4 regions of the Bacillus sp. TL12 genome follow, and region 1 is predicted to be linked to each of the others. Evidence: riboswitches for the same ligand, from Rfam matches in the RefSeq annotation. Region 1 holds a riboswitch; each other region holds the start of a gene.
The links. Region 1 has a riboswitch for thiamine pyrophosphate ahead of LOK41_RS17470 (MTH1187 family thiamine-binding protein). Riboswitches for the same ligand answer to the same signal wherever they lie in the genome.
Positions count from the first base shown of each region.

Region 2: another riboswitch for thiamine pyrophosphate. It lies ahead of thiT (energy-coupled thiamine transporter ThiT); the one in region 1 lies ahead of LOK41_RS17470 (MTH1187 family thiamine-binding protein).
Region 3: another riboswitch for thiamine pyrophosphate. It lies ahead of tenA (thiaminase II); the one in region 1 lies ahead of LOK41_RS17470 (MTH1187 family thiamine-binding protein).
Region 4: another riboswitch for thiamine pyrophosphate. It lies ahead of tenA (thiaminase II); the one in region 1 lies ahead of LOK41_RS17470 (MTH1187 family thiamine-binding protein).

Region 1 is NZ_JAJJBY010000019.1:43,849-51,769, forward strand. Features, by position in the region: gene thiE (thiamine phosphate synthase) at 1-599, shown strand, start outside; gene ilvA (threonine ammonia-lyase) at 755-1,963, shown strand; gene LOK41_RS17455 (DUF3267 domain-containing protein) at 2,013-2,555, opposite strand; gene LOK41_RS17460 (anaerobic C4-dicarboxylate transporter family protein) at 2,673-3,986, opposite strand; gene LOK41_RS17465 (cytochrome-c oxidase) at 4,223-4,603, opposite strand; TPP riboswitch at 4,737-4,838, shown strand; gene LOK41_RS17470 (MTH1187 family thiamine-binding protein) at 4,943-5,263, shown strand; gene LOK41_RS17475 (ABC transporter permease) at 5,235-6,011, shown strand; gene LOK41_RS17480 (ABC transporter substrate-binding protein) at 6,008-7,006, shown strand; gene LOK41_RS17485 (ABC transporter ATP-binding protein) at 7,003-7,752, shown strand.
Region 2 is NZ_JAJJBY010000002.1:50,619-58,539, reverse strand. Features, by position in the region: gene feoB (ferrous iron transport protein B) at 1-1,833, opposite strand, end outside; gene LOK41_RS02225 (FeoA family protein) at 1,830-2,057, opposite strand; TPP riboswitch at 2,495-2,596, shown strand; gene thiT (energy-coupled thiamine transporter ThiT) at 2,692-3,294, shown strand; gene LOK41_RS02215 (sensor histidine kinase) at 3,669-5,471, opposite strand; gene LOK41_RS02210 (response regulator transcription factor) at 5,468-6,157, opposite strand; gene LOK41_RS02205 (class D sortase) at 6,201-6,821, opposite strand; gene LOK41_RS02200 (LPXTG cell wall anchor domain-containing protein) at 6,916-7,410, opposite strand; gene LOK41_RS02195 (PspC-like choline-binding domain-containing protein) at 7,637-7,921, opposite strand, start outside.
Region 3 is NZ_JAJJBY010000007.1:5,320-13,240, forward strand. Features, by position in the region: gene LOK41_RS08590 (macrolide 2'-phosphotransferase) at 1-345, opposite strand, end outside; gene LOK41_RS08595 (alpha/beta hydrolase) at 450-1,988, opposite strand; gene tenA (thiaminase II) at 2,295-2,984, opposite strand; TPP riboswitch at 3,163-3,269, opposite strand; gene LOK41_RS08605 (homoserine dehydrogenase) at 3,333-4,358, opposite strand; gene LOK41_RS08610 (esterase/lipase family protein) at 4,494-5,735, opposite strand; gene LOK41_RS08615 (lipoprotein BA_5634 family protein) at 5,982-6,662, opposite strand; gene LOK41_RS08620 (ABC transporter permease) at 6,760-7,921, opposite strand, start outside.
Region 4 is NZ_JAJJBY010000030.1:45,366-53,286, forward strand. Features, by position in the region: gene LOK41_RS21590 (thiazole biosynthesis adenylyltransferase ThiF) at 1-341, opposite strand, end outside; gene LOK41_RS21595 (thiazole synthase) at 334-1,104, opposite strand; gene thiS (sulfur carrier protein ThiS) at 1,107-1,310, opposite strand; gene thiO (glycine oxidase ThiO) at 1,506-2,615, opposite strand; gene tenI (thiazole tautomerase TenI) at 2,608-3,228, opposite strand; gene LOK41_RS21615 (ABC transporter substrate-binding protein) at 3,239-4,240, opposite strand; gene LOK41_RS21620 (ABC transporter permease) at 4,237-4,989, opposite strand; gene LOK41_RS21625 (ABC transporter ATP-binding protein) at 4,986-5,735, opposite strand; gene tenA (thiaminase II) at 5,704-6,399, opposite strand; TPP riboswitch at 6,484-6,586, opposite strand; TPP riboswitch at 6,648-6,760, opposite strand; partial or broken gene LOK41_RS21635 (M23 family metallopeptidase) at 7,551-7,724, shown strand; gene LOK41_RS21640 (hypothetical protein) at 7,731-7,921, shown strand, end outside.

The sequences.
Region 1 (7,921 bases):
TTATTATGGGAAGTAACAACTGTAAGCAAGAACCGTTGCAAGTAATGAAGGAAGCGTTAGATGGCGGAGTGACACTTTTCCAATTTCGTGAAAAAGGTGAAGGTGCTTTAACGGGAGAAGAACGAGTACATTTTGCTAAGCAGTTACAAGCGCTTTGTAAAGAATATGATGTTCCTTTTATTGTAAATGATGATGTGGAATTAGCCATTGAATTAGATGCAGATGGCGTTCATGTCGGACAAGATGATGAAGGAATCACATCCGTTCGTGAAAAAATGGGAGATAAAATTGTTGGGGTATCCGCTCATACGATAGAGGAAGCTCGTTTTGCAATTGCAAATGGAGCGGATTATTTAGGAGTAGGGCCTATTTTTCCAACGAGCACGAAAAAAGATACAAAAGCAGTACAAGGAACGAAAGGTCTGCGTCATTTTAGAGATGCGGGGATTACAATTCCGATTGTGGGAATTGGAGGAATTACATTTGAAAATGCTGCTTCGGTTATAGAGGCTGGGGCAGATGGGATTTCCGTTATTTCAGCGATAAGTTTAGCAGATTCACCTTATGAAAGTACGAAGAAAATGGCTGGTCTTTATTGACAGACATTTTTTTTTGGAGGATATGCTATACAGCGTTGAAATTCCGATATATAGAAAAGCGCCGATTATAGAAATGGTTCTTTTTTACAGAATAAAACAAACTCAGCCGCTTAAACTAAGTATATATGAACATATATTGTTTCGGAGGCGAATGCATGATTTCTTTACAAGATATTATAGCTGCTCATGAGAAAATGAAAGGCATTGTCCATATGACACCGCTAGATTATTCGAGCACATTTAGTGAACTATCACATAATGAAGTGTATTTAAAGCTCGAAAATCTACAAAAGACGGGTTCTTTTAAAGTGCGTGGCTCTTATAATAAGATGGTTTCTCTTGATAAAGGTGAATTAGAAAATGGGGTTGTTGCAGCGTCTGCTGGAAATCATGCACAAGGTGTTGCCTATTCAAGTAATATGCTTGATATTCCCTGTACGATTGTGATGCCAAAAGGTGCACCGCTTAGTAAAGTACTTGCGACTAAACGATATGGCGCGCATGTAGAGTTGCAAGGTGATGTATTTGATGACGCATTAGCTTATGCGCTAGATTTGAAAGAACAAACAGGAGCGAAGTTTGTACATCCATTTGATGATGATGCTGTAATTTCTGGTCAAGGAACGGTAGGTTTAGAAATATTGCAACAGCTTGATGATGTCGAAGCTGTTATTTGTCCTGTTGGTGGTGGTGGCTTAATTGCAGGTGTCGCGATGGCGATTAAAGAACAAAAACCGTCGGTGAAAGTATATGGTGTACAAGCGCTTGCTTGTCCAGGAATGAAGCAATCTCTGGAAGAAAAGAAAGTAATTACTGTGGAATCTTCACCAACTATGGCAGATGGAATTGCAGTGAAGAGGCCGGGAGAACTTACATTTCAGCTTGTAGAGCGATATGTAGATGATATTTTTTGTGTAGATGAAATGGAAATTGCGAGAACGATGTTAATGCTATTGGAACGGAATAAATTATTAGTAGAAGGCTCAGGTGCTAGCTCGTTGGCCGCATTGCTCTATCAAAAGATTCCTGTGAAAGAGAAAAAAGTTGTGTCGATTTTAAGTGGTGGAAATGTTGATGTTAACTTTATTACTCGCATTATTGAACATGGGATGGTTGAAGCTGGCCGCTTTGTTCACATTGCAACAATGATTAAAGATAAACCAGGACATTTGCAGCACTTACTGGAAATTGTAACAAGTTTTGAAGCAAATGTATTACATATTCATTTAGAGCGGATTGGAACAAAGGTGTTTCCGGGATATGCACAGCTCCATTTATCATTAGAAACGAAAGATAAAAACCATATTGAAGAAGTGTTAAGTGGGATAGAAAAGAAAGGGTACAACGTAGAAATTGTTGAATGAATAATTTAAACAAACGTTTGATGAAATGAAATAAGAGCTGACGAAATTGTCAGCTCTTATTTTCTAAGGCAATGCATCCAGGTTCGCTCGGATGATCTTGAATCATTGTTTCGCTGGGAAGGTTTTTGATGAGTTGATAAATCATCATATCACCTACACCGCTAGCCACTAGACCTACACTAACAAAAGTAAGTAAACCATATTCAAATGTAATACCGATTAGGAGCGGAATGATTCCTGTCACAATGACTGGGAGTAGCAGGGCTTTTTTATAATTTTGATTTTGCATAGGTATTTTGCAATGAGCATAGGGCATGAAATAACGCAGGATAATACCAAACTTAATGTCTTTATAAACGGCTTTTCCGAAAACAATAAAGCCGATTGCATGTAACAATTCGTGCGCAATTATTAATACGAAGTAAAGCACAAAAGAGGTTGTTAAAAATATATAATCAAGATTAATAGAAATTCCCCATAATAGAGAATAAATAATAAAAGTGATAATTCCCAATAGAAGAAGAGAAATATTAGCTATTTTTGTGCACTTTTTTATATCGATTAACAATTCTTTTTTCTCGCTTTGTACCATGTTTCACCTCGAATAAATACTTCTCATATGAATTATATAACAAAAAATCCCTTTTTTAAGTTATGTGTGTAAAAAAAGGTACAAACCTTTTATGATAAAAGATTTGTACCTGTAACACTAAAACATAATTGAAATTAACAACACCCCAATTCCAATGGAAGCAAACGTTGCGACAAGACCAGGAATCATAAAGCTATGATTTAATACATATTTACCGATACGTGTTGTTCCTGTACGGTCAAAATTGATTGCGGCAACGATTGTCCCATAGTTTGGAATGAAGAAATATCCGTTTACTGCAGGGAACATCGCAATGAGAAGTGCTGGTGAAATACCAAGTGATAATCCAAGAGGCATTAAAGCACGTACTGTTGCTGCTTGGCTATACAGTAAGATAGATAGGATAAATAACGCAATAGCGAATAACCATGGTGCACTTGTTACTAAATGTTGAATTGATCCTTGAATCATATTTAAGTTTCCGTTAAAGAATGTGTCTCCCATCCAAGCGATACCGAAGATTGCCACAACAGCTGTAGCACCGGCTTTAAAGACATTTCCAGATACAATGCTTTCTACATTTGGTTTACAGAAGATAATAATAAGGGCAGCAATTGTAAGCATGACCATTTCGATTGTATTTGGCATAGAAAGACGAACTAATTTTCCGTCTATCATCCATCCTGGACGAAGTGTTTCGAATGAACCAAGAAGAACAACAAGAACAGTTGCGAATAAGAAAAGAATAACAGATAATTTGGCACCTTTCGCACCGATAAATTCTTTCTTTTCTTCAAGTTTAGGAATCATACCTTCTTTTAAACGCTTTAAGTATTCTGGATCTTTATTTAACTCTTTGCCCATTTTGCTTGCAACGAAAGCGGCTAACATACAAGCAATAAAAGTAGAAGGAATACTCACTTTTAAAATATCTAGCAATGTAATTTTATAATCAGCTAGCATTGCTAAAAGGGCCACTGTTGCAGCAGAGATTGGACTTGCTGTAATTGCTTGTTGTGAAGCGATAACGGCGATTGACATCGGGCGTTCCGGTCTAATTCCTGATTCGCGTGACACCTCTGCGATAACAGGAAGTACGGAATAGGCAACGTGTCCAGTTCCAGCACACAATGTAAATAAATAAGTTACAATTGGTGCGAAGAATGTGATGCGCTTTGGATTTTTACGAAGTGCTTTTTCTGCAAGATGGACAAGGTAATCCATTCCGCCCGCAGCTTGCAGGGCACCGGCAGCAGTAATGACTGCTAAAATCATCAGCATAACGTCAATAGGAGGAGCGGTAGGTTGTAAGTGGAAGACAAAAACGAGGATTGCCATACCAACTCCACCCATTACTCCTAGGCCGACTCCGCCAAGGCGTGCACCGATAAAAATGCAGACTAGTAAGGTAAGAAATTGTAGCCAAAACATGATAAAATACCTCCAAAATCCATATGGTAAGATATTTTTGAATAATTTAATTTGAGTGATAATTATTAAATTAAACAAATGAAGTGCTGTTATATAAACCTTTTTTATTATATAACACATAAAAAGTAACATTCATTATATTTAGTAAAAATATTTTAAGAAAATGTGAAATGAGGATGTTAAGAGGGGGGAAAGAAAAAAGCAGAAACGAGTTTATTCGTTTCTGCTTTTTCCTTTTAAAGAATGCTATTGTTTTCTTTTATATGCACAAAAATATTAATAGTAAAGATAATAATGGAAAGAACAACAAGAATACTTCCACCAGCAACAAAAGGGATAGCTGCATGGTAACCGTAAATCTCAAAGGCAAGTGCAATCATCATAATCGGTAGTCCGATATTTAAGAGCCAAAAATGTAATTTACCAAGTTTTGAGGTGCCAGCTTCTTTGAAAATATAATATAAAATACCAGCTACCATCATAGAAGTCCAGCCTAGTAATAAAACATGCACATGAACTGCGGTCAATTTGAAATTAGATGAAATTGACATGAATAACCCCATACAAACACCGATGACAAAATAAATAGAAGAGATTTGAATAAAACGGATTCCCATTTTTCCCCTCCTTAATATGCTTGTATTTTTGCTATGATAAAATATATGACCAATAGATTGTAAGCAGTATCATATTATGAAAAAAAATGTGGATTTGTTTGTTTGAAAAAATAAATCATGCTACAATGAAAACGAATTAAGACTGGGGAGCCAATTGGCTGAGAGGATGTAAGTAAGCATCGACCCTCAACCTGATCTGGATAATGCCAGCGTAGGGAGTTACTTAAAGTGATGTAAGCAAATGTTATTGTATAATAACTTGCATACAAGGCTTTCCTGCGTACTTCGTAGGAAAGCCTTTTCTTTTTACAAAACATATTTTGCAAGGGGGATTTTAGTATGTCACAACAAGTTACCATTTCATTTTCAGTTGTACCACAAGCGAAAACGAAAGATGTGTATTCCGTTGTTGATAAGGCGATTGAAGTCGTACAACAATCTGGTGTTCGCTATGAAGTAGGTGCAATGGAAACAACGCTGGAAGGAGAATTAGACGTGCTTCTTGATGTTATTAAGCGTGCACAACAAGCTTGTGTCGATGCTGGAGCAGAAGAAGTGATTACTTCTATTAAAATTCATTATCGTCCAAGTACTGGTGTAACGATTGATGAGAAAGTTTGGAAGTACCGTGATGAATATGAAAAACCAGAAACAATCTAACATAACAATTACAACAATTTGGCTTATCCTTCTCATTGCTATATGGGAAGGATCTGTTTCATTATTTCGAATTGAACCGTGGATTTTGCCAAAACCTTCTGCGATTGTTCAAGAGCTAATTGGAATGAAAGATTTATTGTTACCAAATACAATGCAAACACTACAAGAAGTTGTAATTGGTTTGTTTTTTGCGATTTTACTTGGAACAAGTATTGCAATTATTATGGATGTTATTCCGTTATTTCGCATTTTAATTAACCCGTTACTCGTTATCTCACAAACCATTCCGATTGTCGTGCTAGCACCTTTATTTATTATTTGGTTTGGATATGGGATGCTTCCAAAGGTGATGGTCGTTATTCTTGTTTGTTTCTTTCCGATTGCTCTTAGTATTTTAGAAGGCTTTCAAACAGTAGATAAAAACATGCTTAAGTTATTACAAACAATGCGTGCAACCAAATGGCAAATCTACCAAAAGGTAAAATTTCCAGCCGTGCTTCCATACTTTTTCTCGGGGCTGAAAATTGCCGTTACATATAGCGTGATGGGAGCGATTATTGGGGAATGGCTTGGCGCGAGTGAAGGATTAGGTGTCATGCTTACGCGTGCAACAAAATCCTTTTTAACAGCTCGTGTATTTGGAATCGCAGCAATTATCGTCATGGTGACATTACTCTTGTATTTTATCGTAGAATTTATGGCAAGACTAACAGCACCATGGATCTATAGAAAGGACGATAAAAAATGAAAAAAGGTTTAAAAGTTATGCTAGCAGCGTTGTTAGCTGTAGGCGTGGTCGGTTGTAATGCGGCGAAGAAAGAAGAGAGTCCAGATAAAGAAAAGAAAGTAAAAGTTGTTTTAGATTGGTTTCCAAATACAAACCATACTGGTTTATACGTAGCAAAGACGAAAGATTATTATAAAAAGCAAGGGTTAGATGTAGAAATCATTCAGCCAGGTGATAACGTATCGGCAGAGCAAATGATTGCATCAGGAAAAGCGGATTTCGGTGTAAGTTATCAAGAAAATGTAACATCAGCTCGTGTTGAAGAAATCCCGGTCGTTTCTATTGGAGCAATTATTCAACATAATACATCTGCATTTGCATCGTTGAAAAAAGACAATATTACTTCTCCAAAAGATTTTGAAGGAAAACGTTATGGAGGCTGGGGAGCACCAGCAGAAGAAGCGACGCTAAAAACAATTATGGATAAACATCAAGCTGACTTTAGTAAAGTAGAAAAGATTGTTCTTGGACAAACTGATTTCTTTAAATCAATTGGTAGAGATGCAGATTTTGAATGGATTTATTATGGCTGGGATGGTATCGAAGCGAAACGACAAGGAAAAGAATTAAATACAATTATGGTAAAAGACTTAGACCCAGCATTAGATTTCTATAGCCCAGTCATTATTACAAGTGAAAAACATACGAAAAATGATAAAGACTTTGTAAAAAAATTCATGAATGCAACAGCAAAAGGATATAATTTTGCAATTAAAGAGCCAAAAGAAGCGGCTGATATTTTAATTAAAAATGTACCAGATATTAATAAAGAACTAGTACAAGAGAGCCAAAAGTGGCTAAGCACAAAGTATCAAGACGATGCAAAAGCATGGGGAGTACAGAAGGAAGAAGTTTGGACGAATTACATGAATTTCTTATATGATAACAAAGTTATTAAAAAGAAAATTGATGTGAAAGATGCCTTTACAAATGAATTCCTTCCAAGTGAAAAATGAACGGATTACAAATAAAAGATGTTGTAAAAGCATTTGATGGAAAAAATGTACTAGAAAAGATTAGCGCTTCTATACAAGAAGGTGAATTTGTCTCATTTGTAGGCCCAAGTGGTTGCGGGAAAAGTACGTTATTAAATCTGATTGCGAGCGTTGAAGAGGCGACTAGCGGTGAGGTAATCTACAACGATACTCTCGTTCAAAAGCAGGATATTGTAAGTTATATGCCGCAGCAAGATTTGCTGCTTCCATGGCGCTCAGCACTGCAAAATATTGTCCTTCCATTAGAAATTGATAGAAAGCCAAAGAAAGAGCGACTTGCAGATGGAATGGAAGCTTTACAGCAGTTTGGTTTAGCTGAATACGCAAATCATTATCCAGATGCATTGTCAGGTGGTATGCGTCAGCGCATTAGTTTCCTTCGTACGTATTTATGTGAAAAACCGATTATGTTGCTTGATGAACCTTTTGGTAAGTTAGATGCATTTACAAAAATGGAAGTGCATCGTTGGCTTTTAGATTCTTGGCATCAAGAGAAGCAAACGATTGTGATGGTAACGCATGATTTGGATGAAGCAATTCTATTATCTGATCGTGTATTTATTCTATCGCAAAGGCCAGCAACGATTGTAGGGGAAGTACAAGTGAATTTACCACGTCCTCGTACGATGGATATGTTGACATCCCTTGAGTTAAAAGAAGACAAAGCGGAGATTTTAGAGATATTAGCTCCTTATATGCGGAAGTGAAAAAGGTCTCTTAACAATTTTTGGTATAATGATTGTTAAGAGGCTTTTTTATGTGGAAATCGTTAACTTTAGATGTTACAAGACCTTACGCAATGGAGAAGATGTATGAAGAAATTTTTTTGTGAAAAAGAGGAACAAACAGATTTATAACGAATAAAATATAAGAGCA
Region 2 (7,921 bases), on a different contig from region 1:
GAAAAACATAAACGCATATGCTGATAACGCAGTATAGTGCGCTCCCATTACATTTCCTAGCACATCTTCTTTTACTGCATAAATAATTGCCATTGTAGAAACAACAACTTCTTTTGCTAAAAATCCTGTTAAAAGCGACGCTGCTGCTTGCCATGTTCCAAAACCAAGCGGTGCTAAAATTGGTGCCACGAACCCACCAATCATCGCTAAGAAACTATCTCCCATATCTACGCCAAATCCAGATGGACCAGCATAGTTGAGTAACCAAATGACAACAGATCCACCAAAAATAAATGTACCAGCTTTACGTACGAAACCTTTTCCTTTTTCCCACGTACTCAGCCACAATGTTTTTGCTTGTGGCATACGATAAGGCGGAAGCTCAATCACAAAAATAGACTTTTCTTCTTTTAAAACAGTCATAGACATTACCTTTGTAACTAATAGCGCAAGTACAATCCCTGCAATGTATAACGAGAACACAACACTCGCTTGGCTATTCGGGAAAAAGACTCCCGCAAATAGTGCGTATACAGGCAAACGTGCTGAGCAAGACATAAATGGTGTTACTAAAACAGTAAGCAACCTCTCTTTCTCTTGTTCAATTGTTCTTGCTGCCATAATGCCTGGTACGTTACAACCAAAACCGATAATCATTGGAATAAACGCCTTCCCGTTTAAACCGAAGAATTCCATAACCCGATCCATGACAACTGCAATTCGTGCCATATATCCTGAGTCTTCTAGTAACGAAATAAAGAAGAACAAGGCAAAAATTTGTGGGACGAATACTAATACAGCACCAACACCAGCAATAATACCTTCTATAATAAGTGCCTGAATAAACTCAGAGGCCCCAATATTTATAAGTCCTGCTGTAACCCAATCTGTAAATTGTCCACCAAGAAATTCGTCAAGCATATCCGACAAAGGCGTCCCAATCCACGTAAACGTAACCTGAAAAATAAAAAACATAACTGCTAAAAAGATTGGAAGTCCCAAAACTTTATGTGTAATTAACTTATCGACCCTTTCTGAAAAAGGAATCTTTCCTTCTTTTTCATGCTGAATGACATTTGTTTTTAACTTTTCAATATACGCTGCACGTGTATTATAAATATGCTGCTCTAATGTACCATCAAGTTCTGCCTCCAGATTAGAGCGAATTGCCACAAGTTCCTTATAAATCGGTAATCTACTCACTTCTTGTTCCACAACTTCATTATTGCTTAAAAACTGAAGGGCAAGCCATCTTGGATGTTCATAATTTTCCTTGTTTAAAAGATCTATAAGCTCTGCAATTCCTGCATCTACTTGTTTACCATATGAAAGAATGAAAGGCTCTTTCGTCTTCTTCTCACTCTCATGAAGGGCAGCAAGTAATTCCTCACAACCTTTACCACTCCTCGCAACAACAGGAACAACCGTTACTCCTAGTGTTTTTGATAATTTTTTTACATCAATAACAATCCCGCGCTGCTTCGCCACATCGATCATATTTAAACCAATAGAAACAGGCTTACCAAATTCCAGTAGTTGCATTGTTAAATGCATATTACGCTCAAATTGAGAAGAATCAACAATATTCAGCATATGTTGAAATTCTTCTTTTAATAGAAAGTTTGTAACGACACCTTCATCACGAGAGACAGGATTTAAATCATATACACCTGGTAAATCAATTAATGTTCCTTGCTTATTCTTTAACTTACCGACCTTTTTTTCTACCGTTACCCCGCTCCAGTTTCCCACGTATTCATAGGAACCAGTTAACGCATTAAATAATGATGTTTTTCCTGTGTTCGGATTCCCTAGCAATGCAACCTTATTCACGCTAATTCCACCTTTATCATTTTCGCGTCACAATGACGAATACTAATTAATTGCCCGCGGCATTCTAGTGTACATGGTCCCTTGAACATCGCTTTTTGTTTTACACGAAGTTCACTTCCTTCAGAAAGACCAAAAGCAGCTAATCTCCGCTTTAACAACTTATCTAACGCCTGTATATTTTTCACTAGTGCCTTTTCACCTATTTTGATGTCAACTAGACTCATAATCCCCCTCCTCAAAAGAGAATGATAATTATTTTCAGATGAATTATACCATCCCTACCAATCAAATACTATAGCCTTTTCCTTCATATTTACTAACATTTTGGGACAATTACATAGGAATAACTTTTTTGCACCATAACTCTCACCGCTCGCTAATGGCTAGACTCTCTCTTTCATCAAAAAAGAAAAGGGAGCCTCTTCTGCTATTTCCATTTCCCTACATACATATTACGGCTATGAAAATAAAAATAGACTTCCTCTCATTCCCTATTTCTGTCCTCATGCGGTATGGGCTCCAAAAAGGCACTGACCGCTTCTATCCATAGCTGGATTCTCTCTTCCCTCTAACAAGAAAAGTCTTTAATTTACGATTATCTAAACACCATTTGCCATTCTCATCCATTTCAATTACAATGAATCTAACAATCAAAGAATCTCGTTATCACAGGGGGAGCCTCGTTGCTGAGAGGGAATATAATATTCCGACCCTTAGAACCTGTTAGTTAATGCTAACGTAGGAATTGTGCAAACGCCGAAATACATCTACCTCATCATATTCTATTTACGTATTTCATATCTCCCTATGATACATTATTCTTTTTTTGTGCAACTTAGATTTAGGGGGAATGACAATATGCGTAACACCAATTTACAAGCGATGATTGAATCTGCAATCCTTGCAGCCTTTGCCTTGATCATCGATATTTTACCACTATCCATTAAACTTCCAACAGGCGGTTCTGTTTCATTTGCTATGATTCCTATTTTTATTATCGCTTACCGCTGGGGATTTAAAACAGCTTTCTTAGGCGGCTTGATTTGGGGACTATTACAAATTGTCGTTGGGGATGCTGTTATCGTTACACCAATTCAGACACTGATTGAATATTTTATTGCTTTTGCCTTCGTTGGTTTCGCCGGCTTATTTTATCAACCTATCCAACAAGCAATGGCAAATAATCAAGGTAAGAAAACAATGGCCTATATTATTGGTGCTACATTCATTGGTAGCTTAGCACGTTACTTCTGGCACTTTATCGCTGGTATTGTTTTCTGGGGACAATATGCACCAAAAGGGCAATCTGCTTTCCTATATTCATTGATTGTAAACGGTAGTACACTGCTTGCATCCTTCGCATTATGTACAGTATTACTACTGCTTTTATACACAACAGCTCCGCGCCTATTCAAAAGCGCAGATGTATATAATAGAAACACAAAAAAGAAGAGTGCCTAAATAGGTGCTCTTCTTTTTATAAACAACTCTCAATGTGTTATATCAATAATAAAAACAATAAATACACATAAAAATATAAATACCATTACACTTAGTAAATTGCTCTTCATGGATAATCTACTCCTTAAACAACTTCATCTTCTACCAAAATTATAAAGTGAAACTTTAATCAGTGGGGGTTTTCCTCATCCCCCACTAATTATTAGTTGAACCAATCGGGCCTTTACGGGCAGTTTATCTCCCACCTAACTTCTTTGCTCCCGCCGAATTTTGAGGTGGGAGTATTACTGCCCGTTAGTGCGGGATAAATGTTAAATATAAAGATAAAATAAAGATATTATCAAAATAAATTAAAAAAGCGTAGAATTTCTTTCCTACACTTTTTTTGGTAAATAGAAGTAAAATAACACACCATCGGCTGTATTCGTTACCCCATACTCTACTTCGTGAAGTTCTAAAATATTTTTAGAAATAGCAAGTCCGAGTCCCGTTCCACCTTTTGAGCGCTGGCGTGCTGTATCTACACGATAAAAGCGATCCCAAATTTTATCTAATTGTTCTTCTTCAATATGAGCACCTTTATTTTCTATACAAATCTTTATTCGATTTGACTCATCTATTGTAGAAATAATAATATTCTCGTTTTCCGGTGTATAACGGATTGCATTCGTTACAAAGTTGACTAGTACTTGTTCAATGCGATGTTGGTTTGCAACAACTTTGGCTGGAGATATGTATTTGTAAAAATGCAGTTGTTTTTTCTCTATTTCTAATGATAATTGTTCACATATATGCTCAATGACCTCATCAATATGAAAAGTATCCATCTGCATTTTATACGTACCAGATTCGAATTTAGCTAACTCTAGCATGTCCAAAATTAGCATGTCCATCTTATCCACTTCTTTTTCCATTGCCTGAAAGTAATACTCTTTCTTATGTTCAGCTACCCCATCTTTTAGAATCGAAATACAGCTTTTCATAATACTTAGCGGTGTTTTCAATTCATGTGAGACACCCGAAATAAATTCTTTTCTCGTATTTTCTAACTTTCTTTCTTTTTCAATATCTCGTTCTAATTGTTCAATATGTGTGTGCAATGTATTAGATAACCTATTAATATTTTGAGATAAATCTCCAATCTCATCTTTTGAAGTAATTGGAATTCTTTCTGTGAAATCTAGATTTGCAATTTTCTTGGTTGTGTCATTTATTCGTAATAGCGGTTTTGCAATTTGTTTTGAGTAATAAAAAGATGCCAACAAGGTGAGGACTAGTACAAATGCAATAATATATACATAATAATCCTTTACCATTTGTACTGCTTCATCCACAGGCTGTAAGGACGCCATGGCGAATATATATGTTAAAGAGCCATCCTTTTCTTTTATCGGTTTGATTAATAATTTATATTTTATATCATTTTTTTCATAGTCATTTATTCTTAAGGCATCATTGTTATCTTTATTTTCATTTAACAGTAAGTCTGCTTGAAATTCTTTTATACTCTCCAAGAACAAAGTGTTTTTATAAAGTGGATTCACTATCCCTTTACTATCAGGTAGTTGCACTTTTGTAACAGTTCCCCCAAAACCAGTACTAGGAACTTGAGCCGCACTTTTCTTTTCCTCTTTCACCTTAAGAACTATTTCATTTATTTTCTTATCTAATGGCTTGTTGGACCAACTTATACTACCCTTACTTAAATTTAATACAGCAGGAACAAATGTAGAATCTCTATCTATTCCATAAACCGAAATTTGCAATCCTGAAAAATTCGGCATTTTTTCATTTTCAACCTCTTCTATTCCCATAAGATAATAGAGAGGGATTGTAAGGTTTGTTTTTCCAAGTTCCTTCTGCCACAGCCGATCCAGCTTTACTTCTAAATAAAAATCGGTTGCATGTTTTAAATTCCCATCGCTATCTAATGCTGTAATCCATGTATTATTTTCTCTATAAAAATCTTGTTCCAGTTTCTGAATTGCTTCTGTGTTACCACCGCTATTCAAATAATCTCTCTCAAAGGTGCTTATATTTGTTTTAATATCACTAACTTTTCGGTTTGCATAATATTGTTTAAAAAATATCGTTTGTCCAATAAAAATCGTCGCTAAAATCAACATGCATAGTGCTGTTGTAAGAATAAATAATTTGAGTACAATTCCTTTTCTCATACATTCCCCTCAAATTTATAACCCATCCGAACAACAGTCGTAATGTGCTTTGCTTTATCTCCTAATTTATTTCGTAAATTACGGATATGACTATTCACTGTCCGGTCATCACCAGCAAATTCATAGCCCCAAATTCTTGAAATCAATTGCTCTCTTGTCAAAACAATTCCTTGATTTTGCATGAAATAGGTCAATATCTCAAACTCTGTATGCGTTAAATTAATGTCTATTCCTTCTACAGTAACAGCACGTGAGGGAAAGTGAACACAAATTCCATGGATAGATAATGTATCATCGTTATTACTCGAGGGTTTACTGATAACTTCTCTGCTCTCTAGTAATCGTTTTGCTCTCGCCAATAAAATAGGTGGACTATATGGTTTTGTTACATAATCATCTGCCCCTAGCTCAAATCCAAGTAATGTATCATCCTCATCTACACGTGCTGTTAGCATAATAATCGGAACTTGTGACGTTTTACGAATTCTCCTGCATACAGACCAGCCATCTAATTCTGGTAACATAATATCAAGGATAACTAAATGAACCTCATCTTCTTCAAACAAGGATAATGCTTCTTTTCCATCCCTTGCCTCAAGCACTTTATATTGTTCACTTAAAAAATAATCTTTCAAGATTTCACGTAGAATGTCTTCATCTTCAACAATTAAAATGGTTTGTGGCATATTCATTTCCCCCTCTTATTCTAAAATAGCTAAGGCTGTCATTTCATTTTGAATAAGTCGCAATTAACTTCGCTTCAATAATATATCGATCTGGTGCATCACCTATATAATCAAATGGATAACAAGTCGTGAGCGTTAAAGTCGGTTCTTCTTTTTTTACAATGACAGTTCGATCATCTGCATGCGTAATCCACATTTTTTGAATTTCATAAGTGTAGATCTTTTTATCATATTCTACAACGAGACTATCTTTTTCTTTTAGCTCTCCTAATTCTGTAAATACAGTATCACGATGTCCGCTCAGCACTGTATGGCCACGTTCAGACGGAACTGTAGTAATATCACTGACAAACATACCAACGCCTTTTTTTAACGTATTTTCATCAGTTCCCCAATGTACGGAAAATTTCTTCTTTATTTTCGGGATATTTAATGTAGCTACTTTCTCTCCTTCTTTATACTGCATTTGAGAAGAAGTCATTTGCGAATTCACAGGTGTTTCAATAATACTCTCCTTTTGTTGTACCTTTTCAAAGCTCTTTATCTCCTCTGTTGTTAAATCTCGCGCAGAACTTTTCCCTTTATACCATTCAAAGGAATAATAAGCCCCCATAAGAATACCAAGTATTATGAAAACTAGTCCAATCCGATTTAGAAATGTCACTTTTCATCCCTCCATGCAAAAAATGGTAGGGTTAACCTACCATTTTTAATATATGAAATTATCCTATTCTTTATAGGCTAATTAAAAATTCATTTTACGCTTTAATTTTACGGCGCGTAAACCCAAACAATGATCCTAATGCTACAAGGCACGCGCTTACTGCCATCATTGTTACGCTATTCGATGCTGTATTTGGTAGTTTTTCTCCTTTTGTAGCTTGTGTTACTGCCTCTTTTTTCGTTACCTCACTCTTTTGTTGCGCTTGGATTGCTGCTTCTTTTTTTGCCATATCACTTTTTTGTTGCGCTTGGATTGCTGCTTCTTTTTTCGCTATATCACTTTTTTGTTGCTCCTGAATTGCTACTTCTTTTTTCGCTATATCACTTTTTTGTTGCTCCTGAATTGCTGCTTCTTTTTTCGCTATATCACTTTTTTGTTGCTCCTGAATTGCTGCTTCTTTTTTTGCCATATCCTGCTGCACTTGTGTCACTTCTTCTTTCGTCATCGTGCCAGTAGAAGCACTGGCTACCGATGCATACCCCACTGATAAAAGTGCCATCGCACATATTGGTAAAAGTTTCTTTTTCATTTCATTTCTCTCCTTATATAATTTTTCACATCACATCGCATCGGATGTATTCATAGAATATATCTATGATGTAAAGATGAGATGCAGATAAAATGGATTTCTTTTAAAGATTTAATCTCCGTCAGAAAAGCAAAATTCCCTATACACTTCTCTCTATTTATAGAATAAAAAAGGGCTGCTAAAAGTAGTTATTCAACTACTTTCGGCAGCCTCTTATCTAAAATGTTTAAAGCATAACACCATTATCTTTAAATACATACCAAGTACCATTAATCAAATGTTTGCCTGTTGCCATTGCACCGTCAGATTTTAAATAATACCAATTTCCACTCTCTTGCACCCAACCTGTTTTCATTGTGCCATTAGAGTTCATATAATACCAACCCGCATCAGTTCTTACCCAGCCAGTTCTCATTAATCCACGATGAATATAATACCACTCATTTCTTTCTTTTAACCAGCCAGTTTTAAATGAACCATCTTGGTTTGCATATAACCAACGATCTCCATC
Region 3 (7,921 bases), on a different contig from region 1:
CACATAATTTTGTATTTCTAAATCAATCACTGCTGCAGGGTTACCCTTTACTAATGGATAAGCAATTAATTCTGGTGTGTTGATTTTCCAATTTGGTACTGCAACAGGTACATATTTTTGAACAAGCTCAAGTATTTTCCCTTCTAATGCTCCTCTTTCAATGACGTCTGGTCTTCTTGGTTTCCGGAGAACCCATGAAACGCTCTTCTCATCATTAGCGAATACAACCTGAAAGTCCATTCCTGATTCATTTAATTCAGCGGTGTCTTTATTCAATTGCAAGCCATTTTTTTCAGCGATTTTTAAAATTTCTTCTATACTTTTCTGTTCATTTACACTTGTCATAGATAATCCCCCTCTTTAAAATTCTTCATATAAGTACAAAAAACACAGGCTAATTCCCCATGTTTTTTGTAAACGGAATTAGCTGCTCTCATAAATATACTGTACTATTTAAATTCGGCTCTCCCTTGCACCCAAGTGGCAATATCATTTATAACATACTCAGGAATATTGGCAGGACTATAGTATTCATCCGGTTTACTTAATTCCCCATCTCCTTCTGTAAAGAAGTGATTTAATTTTGGATATAGTCGATAATCAACGTTATTTCGCTCTTTTAATTGTTCTTTCCAAAGAGGAATTTCGATTTTTGATTGAACTTGATAGTCTCTTTCCCCTTGGATAATAAGAAGCGGTTTTTTTTGTTCTTTAGACATTTCAGCTGCTTTCATTTTACGGATAGAATCCCAAAATACTGGTGATCCTAAATAAAAATCTTTTGGAGGATTCTGACTAGAGAAGTTTGGATCATTTAATAATTCAAATTGCGCTTTGTAAAACTTATATTCTTCAGGTTTCATTGCTCCAATAGAAAAAAGATAGTCAAATTGATCTAAAACAACGTCCTGGATTGTACGAGCTGGTCCTCCCATTACAATTGCTCCAGCAATATTTTGATTTTGATCTTTTTCGATCATTTTCGGAACCATCATTCCACCTTGACTATGACCAAGGATATAAATTTGATTCTTGTCTACCATTGATTCATTTTGAAGAAAACGTGTGGCAAGAAGTGCATCGTCAGTTGTCTCTTTATCGACTGTATAAAAAGGGCTTAATTGTGTTTTTAAGCCATGTTCATACGTTCGTTTATTGTAACGAAGAACAGCAATACCTTTCGAGGCAAGACCTTCAGCTAAATCACGAAAAGGTTTTAAGGCAAACGCAGTTTCATCCCGATCGCTCGCTCCAGATCCTTGAACAAGAACAACCGCTGGGAAAGGACCCTTTCCCTTTGGAACAGACAATGTTCCTGGTAATGGAAACGCACCACTTCCGACTACTACTTCTTTTTCAATGAATGATTCAGGCTTACTATATGATGGACGTTCTGCAACAGGACTAAACGACATGCTAAATTGAAAATCATCTATTTTTCCAGATGGGTCTAACTTTATTAGTAATGGCACAGTAAATTGTTCAAAAACTAATCCAATTTCTACATTTGTATGAACGGAATTCGTCTCTTTTTGCTTTACCTCTCCAATTCCCATAAAAGAACCTGCTTGCAATTGTACTGGGAGTCCCTTCCAATAACTCTCCAACCATTTTTCAGATATTATCTTCTGTAAAGATCGAGAAGTTAAATCAAATGCAGATTTATAATTTTCAGCATGCATATCACGGATAAATGTAAGAGTAGTAGATATAACAGGGTTTTCATCATTAACATTGTCTGTTTCTTTTATATTTGTGTTTGTTTCCTTTAAAGTTGAAATAAATTGGTGGTTGAACGGATTATTATATGTATTGGGATAAAAACTTGTTTTCAATACGTCCGTATTCCGCCCCTCATACAAACTTGAAGAACTCACGAAATTTTTAGGTGAAATTACTTCCTCCGCATATGAAACAGAAGGAATACTTATCGTACAAATTGCACTAACGAGTAAAAGCTTATTCCCTATTCGTTTTCTTGTTTTCATATTTATTGACTCCTTTCAAAATTAAATCCTTTTCATACAACATTCCAAGCATTGTAAGGAAAATAAAAAATATCAAAGAGATTAATAAACTTCTTTACGCCCTTTATGTGATATCATAAACAAACTTCAATAAAAACTACCCTCTTCCTCCTTTTTATTATGTAATTTTTTAATAATATATAAGCATCTAATTAGTGAAGTTGATTTTTCTAAAACTAGAAATATTATTTTTGTACAAAAAAATGACTAAACTAAGTTAGTCATTTTCTATACTCATGTATGCATGATGAAAGACATAGCTTTTCATTATAAACTTACATCTTCTACTTGTTCTTCCACTGACCATTTTTCTAATGTGTAAGCCATCTCCCAAAACGAATATTCATATTGACTGCTAATTACAAAATGCTGTTGCATCCGCTTACGATCAGCTTCTGTTACTGTTTCAGCAATGGCATCTAATCTAGCAATTTGCTCCTCTACTAAAGTACGGAACCAGTCAGAACCATATGCTGAAATCCATTCTTGGTAAATTGGTTCTTCAGGTTTACATCCCTTGAGTCGCTCACCAATTTCATAATAAAGCCAATAGCACGGCAAAATCGCTGCGATAACATCCCCGATATGTCCCTCGTATGCAGCGCGATACATATGTGATGTATACGCATAAGCCGTCGGTGCAGGAATGAACGATTCTTTTTCTTCTTCCGTAATTCCTAGTTTTTTCGCAAAATTCTCATGCAGTGATAATTCAGCTTGATATGTATTTTGTGCATGGTGCGCCATGCGAGCCGTCGTTTCTAATTCAATCGCTTTTGCTGCTCCTAACGATTGGACTCTTGCAAAATGACTTAAATAATATGAATCTTGCAGAACGTAATAGCGAAAACTAGCTAAATCTAATGTTCCGTCCCCTAGTTTTGTCACAAATGGATGATTAAAACTTGCCTCCCAAATCGGATTAACTTCTTTACGTAATAACTGTGAAAATGACATTATAGACCCTCCAATAAACGTTTTAATAATAAAAAATGAAACAAGTTTCTTAACGAATCATTCGTTAACTACTAGACTACTAGGATCTACTTCAAATAGGTGTGTAAAATAAAAAAGCTTTCTTTACACACACGTAAAGAAAGCGGACTGGACATCATCAATATTGTAAAAATATCATCTTCTGTCACTTCCACTTCCCTACGCTGGTATTACCCAGATCAGGTCCTAAGGGTTTCAAAGGTATTCTTTAATCTCAGCCTATTAAAGGCCCCCCTAGTGGATAGATATATAACTATTTAACTTTGATACTTATCATAACATAATCCATATAACTGTCAAATATTTTCATCACACATCTTTTCGATACAAATTAATTAAATCTTTCAAAGCTGCCGCTGCTGCTCCTCTCGGGCTCGAAGCTCCCCCGGTAGAAGTAACTCTTCCCATAATATCAGTATGAAAAGTGATTCCTTTTTCCGTTCCATTTACATAAGCCAACGGATGTTCTTTCTCTATTTCACGCGGATATACTTCAAGTTTAAGATTTCCTAAATAATCTTTATATGCCGTCCCAATTAGTTTTAGAAATTTACCTTGTGCTTTTGCCTTCTCTATATCTTGTTTTGTAACACCCTCTATCCCTTTTACACTTACATAATCAAGAGAGTATTCTGACTGAAATAAACTGTTCGCTAACAATAATAGCTTACAGGCACTGTCCATACCACTTACATCTAATGATGGGTTCGTTTCAGCTATCCCTTTACGCTGCGCTTGATGCAATGCTTCCTGGAATGTTACATCTTCTTCATACATCTTTGTAATAATATAATTTGTTGTTCCATTTAAAATACCTTCTATACTTTCAATTTGACATCCCGCTAAACTAAATTGCCCAATATCTAATGTAGGAAGTGCAGCTGCAGTTGCCCCGCTATAACGAATACGTACGTTAGCTTGCGTTGCTTTTTGCTTTATTTCTTTCCATGCGCTAACAAGTGTACCTTTTGAAATAGCGACTATATCCATATGATTTCCAATCGCTGTTTCAATATATCTTCTTCCAGGTTCACCTGTTTGAAGATTAGTTGGTGTTGATTCTATTAATACATGACCAAAAGGCATTTTTTCACTTTTTTCAAGTGGATAGTTTTTGAGATATTTCTCCAATGCATCAGAACCCGTACCATAAGTTAATAATTCTTTAATATGTAAACCTTTGGCGCTAAAGAGATTGACTGTACTTCCAATAACTCCAGTAAGGACAAGTTCGATGCCGTACATCTCATTTACATATAAAGCTTTCTCAAATACTAATCTCACAAACTCTTTTCCAACAGTTCCATATCCAGATATTACTATATTAACTCTCATATTATCACCTCAAACTATTATACTATTTTGATATTAACCCCATTATACTCCGAAAATATGATGTGATTCACGAAAGAAAACTCCCTTAAATAAACTTGAGGGAGTTTTTATATCTTAATATAATTATGAATCCGGTTATTTCGGTAAGTTTGATAACTTGGCAGCGATCTCTCGATAAAAAGCATTAATATCAGAAAAACCTAAGGAATCCGAAACGCTTAACCCAACCATATCAAGGTGATCCCAGTTTTGTTTTGTCTCAATATGATTCCATTTTCCAAGCTCTGCTGTGCCATTATTATTTATAATCGTATCAGTTGATGGTCCTACCATCGAATTTGTATTTACCACACCATCATTTTGCCACCAGGATGAATCAATAAATGTACGATCCTGTTCGTACCTTGCATATGCCCCTAAGAAAATCGCATTCCCCATTAACGTTTTATTCATAGTAATGTGTGGCAAGTGAAGTCCTGTTATAGGCGTTGCTTGTGTCGCATGTCCACTGTAAGAAAAATAATATACATCTGGTTGCGCTTTTACCCAATCATTCAAGTCCTTTGCTCCATCTGTACTTAAATCCCATTGGCTTATATCTTTTGTATCCTTTAAAATCGGATTATTTAATACACGGTTTGAATATTGATAAAATGATTCTCCAGCTTTCTTTTTAATTCCCCATTGATCCAGCTTAAAATCATATAATGCTAGATTATTATTTTCTCCAATCCCAGCAGTTGCGATGAGTAATTGCTTTACAGCAGGTAAGAGTAGACTTCCATCTGCAAGGGTTGTCCCGTTGTGAGGGGTTGCCAATGTCGTTACACTATGAACGTATGATTTTCCCCCCTGAAACAACGGAGACATTGTCACATCTGCATGCTGTTTTACATACTCGCGCTCCTCTTGATTTCCCTCTTTCAATAATTGAACGAGCGTACGTATCGTTTGACCACCCATACTATGTCCTACTAAATGAACCTTATTTGTCTCACTCCAATTTTGAACAAACCCTGTATATGTTCTCCCATATCGATCATGTCCATGTTTCTCAGCATGAGCGGCTCCGTAATCAACTGTTCCACCATTAACTTGAGCATATAACTCACAAGCGCGATCCCAGTTGCTTGATAACGGTCCAACAGCGGCAGTATGAACATTGTATCCATCTCTCTTTAAATTTTCTTGAATATCGTGAACACCACCCCAATACTTTACACCCAATAATTCATCTCTTCCCCAACCTGTAAAACCATGTACAAGAATAATTGCATTGTTGTTTTTCTTTCCTTCCTCTGCATGTGTTGGCACCGGAAGTACTACACTAGAAGCGATAAAACATACGATCAATAATCCCCAAAGTAATCTTTTCATTTTACATCCCCTTTTCTTTTTCTATCCACCCTAATAAAGCGCTTTCATTTTTACCCCCTTTTTCGTAATAGAAAAAAGATCCACATAGATATACCAATGCAACGTGCAATGGTTATATAGCGTGGATCTCCAATTCTCTATCACATTTATTAACTTAAAAATAATGTAAACTATATTATCCGAATTGTCTATCTATTATGAAATGTTACATATTGATAAAGTTTTGTTGACAATTCCCTGTCCCTTTTAACCTTTATCCTCAAAAGTAACAAATTTGACCGATATTAATTTATGAAAATCATTCACTTGTCTTTTTAATTTTAAATATTCGATTACAATTGTATTATCTGTTGACATCTTAGGTTTTTCATATCCTAATGATTTTTTGAAGTGAATGAGTTGTAATTTTGTTTCATTTGCTTTTATTTCTTTATATACATCATTTTTCGCCACAATAAGGTACCATTGAGATTTGTAATCACGAGAGTTTCTAATCCAAGCATTACTTTCATATTGAACCGGTATTGTTTGACCATTTAAATCTATACTTTCTATATGTTCTTGATCTTCATGTGTAAATACTAACGAATGACCTTTGGGGATCGTTGGTAATTTTTTTATTGAAATATAATCTAAACTGTTATTTACATTATTCGTCCGAAAAATTTTCTCTTTAATCATAGCCTGAGCTGTAGACTCGTCTATAATAAGCACTTTATTTTCACCCACGCTGCCTGTCTTTACTTCAAATACCTCTTTTTCTTTTATATTTTCTTTGTAACGCACAAAAATTGGTAATGTATATTGTTCGTCTCCAATCATTATTATTCCGCTCGCAGGTTGTGTATTCTCCTTAGATTTCGAACAAGCACTTAAGCTTATTATGGCTAGGACAATTAACATAAAAATCGATACTGTTTTTTTCATTACGACTCCTTTCGTTAAACGAATTAGTTATCAGATATAGGGTTTAAGGTGAAACTTCATTTCTCTATAATATAATCAAGCCCTAGTAATAGTACCTTTATTGATCCATTGTCTTATAAAGTTTTTGGAGGTAACGCCAACGAGTCATAAAGAAATATAAAATTTGTATACAGACAAATGATATTAAGATAATGATTGAACTGTTTAGAATAGAAAAATCAACCAATTGTTGTAGGGCGATATATGCAACTGAAGTATGAATTACCGCAATGATAATTGGTAAAAAGAACATAATTAACAGCTGCCTTGTTACAACCTTTTTTAATTCTCGCTTACTTAATCCCATCTTTGAAATCACTTTATATTGTTGTTGATCCCGGTCTAAATCTGTATATAAACGGAAATAAATAAAGCTCGCTGCAAATGTAAAAAAGACAATTCCCACTAAAACACTTGCCATAAGTAACAATCCGTTTGTTTGTTTCGCTTGTAACCACTGCAATGTTAAAGCTTCGAAATAAAAACTACGCTCTCCACTCTCTCTACCCAGTATGTTATTTAATTGATGTGAAATTTCCTTAGTTCTCATCCAATCATCTACAACAAATCCGTAAATACGCTCTTTAGAGAACGTGAAATCCTCACGAGCAATGAATGGAACTTTATCATATACTTGGTCTTGTACTGTAATTAAAGTGTTTCCTACCTCATGTGGTAGAACTAAGTTCTTAACAGCTTTCTTTACATGAAATGTTTTCATCCAATCCCCATGAATCACTTCAATTTTCTTTTTAAATTGGCTATTTTCAAACTCTTGTTTTTGCGCTATCCACCCTGGAACTAGCAAAATTTCATCTTCTCTATCAAGCGTTTCTTTTTGGTAGCCAAGAGCCTTCGCAAGATCATTATATTCACTTAATTTCATAACAGAAACATTGCTTTCCGTATATTTAGTAGAGGCAGAGCCCAGTCGATAAGCAATATTTGCCTCATTAAGATATTTCTTAATTACAGCAAGGTGCTCATTTTCCATCTTATTTTCTTCAAAACTCATATAGGTAAACGTATAGGGATTGGTCATTCTTGACAGTTCTTTATTTCCAAGTGCAGCAGTAGTTCCAATTGCGGTGAACGCGACTGCCGAAATGATAGACACAATAAAAAACATCGTTGCATTATCTTTCATTCGATATATTAGTTCTGAGAACGTCAATATATTTGTTTTCTTTAAAAATAAAGATTCTCGCTTTTTGGCAGCT
Region 4 (7,921 bases), on a different contig from region 1:
ACAAGTTCTTCTAATTCTTCGGCTGTTACATCTTGAACAAAGGCTTCTACAGTTACGTTGCTATTAATTGCTTGCAAGCGTCTTTGCGCTGCTACAGCCTTTGGAAGATTATTTTTCACATCCTCCTCACAATATAACTGCTGACGCTGTAAATTACTCCAATCAATATAATCACGATCGACAATTGTTACACGGCCAACGCCAGCTCTCACAAGCATCTCTGCATTCGCACTACCAAGCGCTCCAGCACCGATAATTAGTACATGCTTTTCTCCTATCTTTTGTTGCCCTTTTTCTCCAATTGGAGAAAATAGCTCTTGGCGAGAATATCGATTATTCAACTACACTCATTCCTTCTAAAGGACTACTTGCCGTCGCGCAGCGCTTACGTGCAATACGCCCTGCTTCAAATCCTAGACGTCCTGCATGAATACCTAGTTTCATTGCTTCCGCCATTTTAATAGGGTCTTTCGCACCAGATACAGCTGTATTTAATAACACGCCATCTGCGCCCAATTCCATCGCAAACGCAGCATCAGCCGGGCTACCAACACCAGCATCAACAATAACTGGTACTTTTGCTTGCTCAATAATAAAGCCTAAGTTTAATGGGTTCACAATACCTAGGCCTGAACCAATTGGTGATGCACCAGGCATAATAGCATGAACACCAAGTTCTTGTAGTTTACGAGCTAATACAACATCATCTGATGTATAAGGAAGAACAATAAACCCTTCTTCTAAAAGCATTTCAGATGCTTTTAAAGTCTCCACTGGATCTGGTAATAACGTTCTATCATCCCCGATTACCTCTACTTTTACCATGTCACAAAGTCCTGAAGCTTTTGCTAATTTTGCAATACGAACTGCTTCTTCAGCATTTTTCGCTCCCGCTGTATTTGGAAGTAATGTATATTTTTTTACATCAATTTTTTCTAGTAAATTCGGTTGCTGTGCATCAAATATATCCATACGGCGTACTGCAAATGTTAAAATTTCTGCTTCTGATACTTCAATTGCTTTTCTTTGTACATCATAGTCTGAGAATTTCCCTGTTCCTAATAAAAGTCTAGAATTGAATGTAAATGGTCCAATGTTTAACATAATCAACCGCCTCCTACGAAAGTTACAATCTCAATTTGGTCTCCATCAAAAACAGATGTATCCTGATGGTCTTCTTTTGTTAAAATATCTGCATTGCGTTCTACTACAACAATCTTTGTATCTAATCCTAAATGCGTAAGCAATTCTGCTACTGTCTTAACACTTCCCAGCACCTCTACTTGCTTACCATTAATTTTTAAGTTCAAGCTTCCATCCCCTTTCTATAAATCCATTTTGTTTTTCAAGCGTATAAGTCACAGCTTTGAAGAACAAAAGGTAATCTGCTCTCGTCTTCTCTCTTTGTTTTCATTTGGCATGGGGCAGGAAAAGGACCTGACCGCTTCTATGCATGGCTGGATACTCTCTCCTACCTAAAAAGTTGGTTTTTTATTTGCATTTAGCTAAACTGACTTTGAAAGCAATGAATCTAGTAAATCATTCCCTTGCTTTCCTTCTATTACATCTGCCATATATTGACCAGAAACAGGACTTAATAAAATACCGTTTCGGTAATGACCTGTACAAGCATATAATCCTTTTATTTCTTCATGTGCTCCCATATAAGGGACTTCATGATTAGATTGCGGGCGTAACCCCGCCCACGCACTTTCCCATTCTGCTTCTTTCAAAGCTGGTAAGATTGTGTAAGCACGCTCTAGTATTGAAGTGATACTTTCTGGTTGTACAGATTTATTAAAGGTATGAGGCTTCATTGTTGCTCCAATTACATAGCGTCCACCACGTTTTGGTGCAATATAAAAACGTTCTTGGAAAATAGGAGATTTCAGTAATGGTTTATTGCTCTTCACAGCCACCACTTCTCCTTTCACAGGATATGTACCCCACTCTTTATCAAAATGATGAAGGAGTTTTGTGCTCCATGAACCACCGGCAATTACTACCTTTTCACATAGAATCATACCTTCATTCGTAATAATCCCTACTACTCGGTTGTTCTCTATTTTGATATCAAATACTTCTGTTTGTTCATATATATCAGCTCCAGAAACGGCTGCAGAATGCGCAAATGCTTTCGTAAGTTCCGGCGCGATGACATGACCATCTTTCGGATAATATACAGCCCCCATAATGGATGAAGAGAGAAATGGCTCTTTTTCACGAAGCTCATCTCCAGTCATAAAATATGATTCTTCACCTGTTTCTTGTTGCCACTTCATAATATCTAGTATTCTTCTCTTCTCATCTTCCGTTTGAGCAATACGATAGATACCTTTCTCTTCATACCCAATATCAACACCTGTTTTTTCACGTAACGTTTCTGCAAGTTGTGGAAATATTTCACGGCTTTTCCTAGCAAGTTCAAATAGTGGATCATACGCATCCCACTCCGCCTGTACACCAAGTAAACCTGCCGCTGCTTTAGAAGCTTCAGACGCAATCCTTTGTTTCTCAACAATCGCCGCTTGGTATCCTCTTTCCGCTAGAAAATGTGCAACTGAACTACCAATTACACCACCGCCAATAATGGCTACATCATATATCTTACTCATGGTTTTCCGCCCACTTTCTTATTGTTTCCTTATACAATCTTGCTTTCTCGTATGGAGTACGATCACTGACAATTCCAGACATAACTGCAATACCACTTACACCAGACCGAAGAACCTCTGCTGCATTTTGAGGCGTTATCCCACCAATCGCTGTAATCGGTACCGTTAATCGCCTTGCCATATCTGAAATTTCTTCTAACCCTCTTGCTGGAACACCCTTCTTACAATTCGTTAAAAATACATGACCATAAACAAGGGAATCTGCACCATTTTTGAAAGCTACTATTGCTTCTTCCAAAGAATGCACAGAATACCCGACATGCAAATAAGAAAACTTTTCTTTCACAAATCTAACATCTGCACTTCGATATCCCAATTGTACGCGAGGGATATTTAATAGAATCGCAATATCAATCCGATCGTTCATCACAAGCTTAGATGCTGGAAAGCCTCTTTTTAAAAGGCTTTCCACACCTTCATACAACTCTTTCGTATTTTTCTCACGCTCACGAATATGCAAATAGTCAATCTCACCCTCAATTTGCATCGCTACATTCGTTAACTCTTCGAATGTCATCTGACCATTTGAGATCACATGGAGCTCATTTTTCATATTCATTCGCCTACTTTAAAATGTTTTCGAATAATTCATCGGCAGGAACACTTTCTTTTGTCATGCCTTTTTCTTTCAACCATTTATTTTGTTTTTCCCATGACTCTTTTGAATCCGATAAAAATGGCTCATCTTTCGTTTCCATTTTCTCTAATAAAATTTTCATACTTTCTTTTTCAACTTCTGGGACGAGCGGGAAGTTTTCTTTTTCTTGATGATCTAATAAAATATTTAGTGCCTCATCTGGATTTTTCTTCATGAAGTCGTATCCCTTTTTCGCACCACGTAAAAATGCTTGTAATGATTCTTTATCTTTCTTCAATGTTTTATCACCTGTGACAAAAACAAGTTCATGATAATTTGGCACACCGTAGTCAGCTGGGTTAAAGTATGCTGGTTCATGGCCTTGATGGCGCATAACAGGAACTTCATGGTTAATGTAAGCACCTGTAACAGCATCTACTTTTTTCGTAATTAACGCTGGTACTAAATCAAATCCAACATCTACTACTTTTACAGTATCAGGATTACCACCAGCTTCTTTTACCATCGTTTTTAAATACGCCTCACTTAAAGGTGTTCCTGAATAACCGACTGTTTTCCCTTCCAAATCTTTTGGAGACTGAATACCTGCTGATTTTAACGATACAACATGATTTAGTGGTGAGCGGACTACAGCTCCAATTGATTTCACTGGAATTTGTTCATTGGCTCTTGCGATGACAACATCTGGCTGGTAGTATAGACCAACTGTTACTTTTCCGGCTGCCGCTAATGTTAATGGATCGGTTGGATTAGAAGGGAATTTAATATTCACCTTTACTCCTTCTTCTTTAAAGTAGCCCTTTTCAATCGCTGCATAGATAAAACTATGAACTGCGTTTGGATACCAATCGAGCATAACTGTTACTTCTTTCTCGGCCTTTTTCTTGTCTGACACTGAATTGCTAGAACACCCTGCAATCATTGCAACTAATAATGTAAACACAAAGATGCGCTTTAATAATTTCATGAATGCTTCCTCCAACTAATAAATTTCTTTTCTAATATAGAAACAAGTAATACAAAGAAAATAGCTAGTAATGATAACAATACAATCGGTGCAAATACGCCTGCTCCGTCTAACTGCGTCATCATTCGTTTACTAAAGTAGCCTAAACCAGCTTGTGCCCCAAGCCACTCACCAATTGCTGCCCCAATTACACTAAGCGGAACAGCGATTTTTAAAGCAGAGAAAAAGTATGGAAGTGCAGAGGGCAACTTTAATTTTAGAAAAATATCTTTTTTCGTTGCACCATATGTAACTAAAAGCTCTTCCCATTCCTTTTTCGTACTGCGTAGCCCATCATACGTATTTACGGCAATTGGGAAAAATGTAATCAAAACAGTCACAACTACTTTGCTCCAAATAGAATATTCAAACCATAAAACAAATAATGGTGCTAGCGCTGTAATTGGAATTGTTTGCGATGCAACTAACAATGGATAAAATGCTCTTTCCATCCATGTACTAGCATTCATCAACATCGCGAGTCCCACACCGAGCACAAGTGAAATCACAACGCCTATTAACACAACGTATAACGTTGCCGGTAAATGCACAGTAAATAATATATCTCGCAGCGCCCACATTTTAGCTAGAATTGCAGTAGGAGATGGTAAGATGTACATCTCATCCACAATTCTAGCTCCCACTTCCCAAGCTATGAGCAGTATGCTACTTAAAATCAGTGCAGGCAATAACTCGATCACACGTTTCATACAAGCACCTGCCTTTGCAGCATACTAAGTAATTCATCTTTTAAAGCTAATATTTCAGGTTTATGCAAGTCTTTCCTTGAGCGATCTGGTCCAAGTGGTACAATACGTTCCGTCAAAGTTGTAATAGGCTGCTCTGTCACAACAAAAATCCGATTGGAAAGAAAAAGCGCTTCCTCCACATCGTGTGTAATAAATAAAATTGTTTTTTGCCACTGTTTCCATTGTTCAAACAACCATTCTTGCAAAGTTGCTTTCGTTAAGGCATCTAATGCGCTAAACGGTTCATCTAACAATAAAATGTCCCCGCCTGTTAATAGCGTCCGAATAAAAGATACTCGTTGCCGCATACCGCCCGACAAATCTTTCGGATATTTCCGTTCATATCCTTGTAAACCAAATTGTTCTAAAAGCTCTTTCGCCTTCAAATGCGCTTCTTTTTTCTTTATTCCCTGGCACTCTAACGGCAATGCCGCATTTTCAATAATCGTTCTCCACGGCAGAAGCATATCTTTTTGTGGCATATACCCTACAGGATGACTCGTTGTTTCTGTCAGTTGAATATTTCCAGCCGTAGGTTCTTCTAATCCTGTAATTAAACGAAACAATGTACTTTTGCCACAGCCACTCGGTCCAATGATGCTCACAAACTCTTTTTCTTGCACGAAAGCATCTAGGTCGTTTATGATTGGCTTTTCATCATAATGAAAGGAAACATTATGAAATTGTAGTATGCTCTTGCTCCTCAAAACCCCACATCTCCTTACGATACGCCATATCCCAGAATAAATACTCAAATCGGCTGGAATATAAGAAAATCTCTTCTAATTTAGCTAACTCTTGTTCAGATTTTCCAATCGCTAGTTCATTTAATAAATCTATTAACCAAATACAAAGATCTCCGTATTCTTCTGAGCTATAGCCTTGAATCCACTCCCCAAAGAACTCATGATCCCTTGCTCCTGGAATATCATTTAAACGCTTTCCAATTTCCCAATAGCTCCACATACATGGAAGAAGAGCCGCAATTAACTCTGCAAGCGTACCATTTTGAGATACTGACATCATATAGTTTGTATACGCTAAATTTTTAGCAGATGGTTTTGCCTCTTCTATCTCTTGTACAGAAATACCAAGGCGCTTTGCATACTGTTTATGAATCGTCATTTCTCCATTTAAAATGCCATCTATTTGTTCCGCAAATTTACCCATCACATGTGGATTTGTTGCCTTTACAACTCCAATTGCATATAGTTTTGCATAGTCTAGCAAATATAAATAATCTTGTACGATGTAATATTGGAATTTGTCTTTTTCTAACGTACCATCCCCCATTCCAGTTACAAATGGATGGTTATGACTTTTCTCCCAAACAGGCTGCACAGTTTCAAATAACCTCTCACAAAATTTCATTTATATTTCCCCTTCCTTTATATCTATTTATTAAAATAAAAAACCACTTCTATATAAGAAGTGGTTCAGCAAATAAGAATACATTTATTCATTGTTCCACTTCCCTACGCTAGCATAATCTAGATCAGGTCAGTAAGGGTTAAGGATTATTCCTCTCTCAGCACATAAAGCACCCCTAGTGGTTTCTACTATTCAATTATCAAATAAAAAAGCCCCGTTTCTCTGCGCAAAAGAAACGGGACTTACTACTTTAGTCCGAATTGCTTCCCTACGCTAGCATAATCTAGATCAGGTAATGAAAAGGATCTAAGACTCCCGGTCTTACTCTCAGCTGGCAACACCAGCTCTCCTAGCACAATATGAAATTACCATAGTCAGTATAACACTGTCATTGGTCATCAGCAACTGTTTTCATTTATTACAATCTCATTTATGATTAGCGGATCTAATCTTTCCATCAAGGTTCTACTTTCCACTTATATAAAATATGAAAAATAAATATTTATATAGGCATGAATCCCCATCGGCCTATGGCAGTTACAAAATAATTTTTCAACATATACGTTGATGCTATAAAAACAAAAGAAGATCTGCTCTCATTTTCTCTTTCTGTTTTAACTCGGCATGGGGCAAAAAAGGCTCTGACCGCTTCTATGCATGGGCGGATTCTCTCCCCCTAAAAAGAAAGCTTTTCTTTCGTTTTTTAATTCATATTTATATATCTATTCAGAAAATATCGATTATCTATTTATCCATATTCTAATAATCATTTATCTGTTATTCTTGTAATATATTTCGATTCCATTAAAAAACAGTTATTTTTTCTTATTTCATATTACAGTTATGTGAACAATGCACAAAGTATTATATCTTTATACTATAATAAAAAATATATTAATACATCTATGGGGGGCTAATATTAGATGGAACAGAAAGCTACAGCTTTAACGGCAACTACTGTCGCAGTCACATCTCTACTTCCATCCATAAATCAAGTAGATACACGTACTGTAGCAACTCAACAATTGCCTACCAAAAACACTCAATATATAAAACTCAATTCAAAAACATTATATTTTAATAACGAAATGAACACAAGGAATAATACTAATTCCTTAAAAAAAGCAAATACTTCATTTACTAAATCTACTAAGCTATATACAACCGTTCACGCTCATACGAAAGACCGTTCAGTACAAGTTGGTGATCAAGTTCTGATTGGACAATTATTAGAACATATGGGAAATACAGATCATTCATTTAGGCAGCATCATCATTTTGAAAAAACAAACGCAGTAAATCCACTGCCTTATTTGGTTCGGTAATATTATATGTCACGTAATATACCATTAATAATTGAGTATATAGCTTTTCTCGGTTTAATCTGTTGCTTAGTCATTTACAATACGAACCTTGTCTTTTTGGGTATCGTCATCTCATTTGTTGCTATTGAATCTTTGATGGAAGCATTCAAAATCCGACTGAAGAAACGAATTTCTCATATATATACTGCATTTATTAT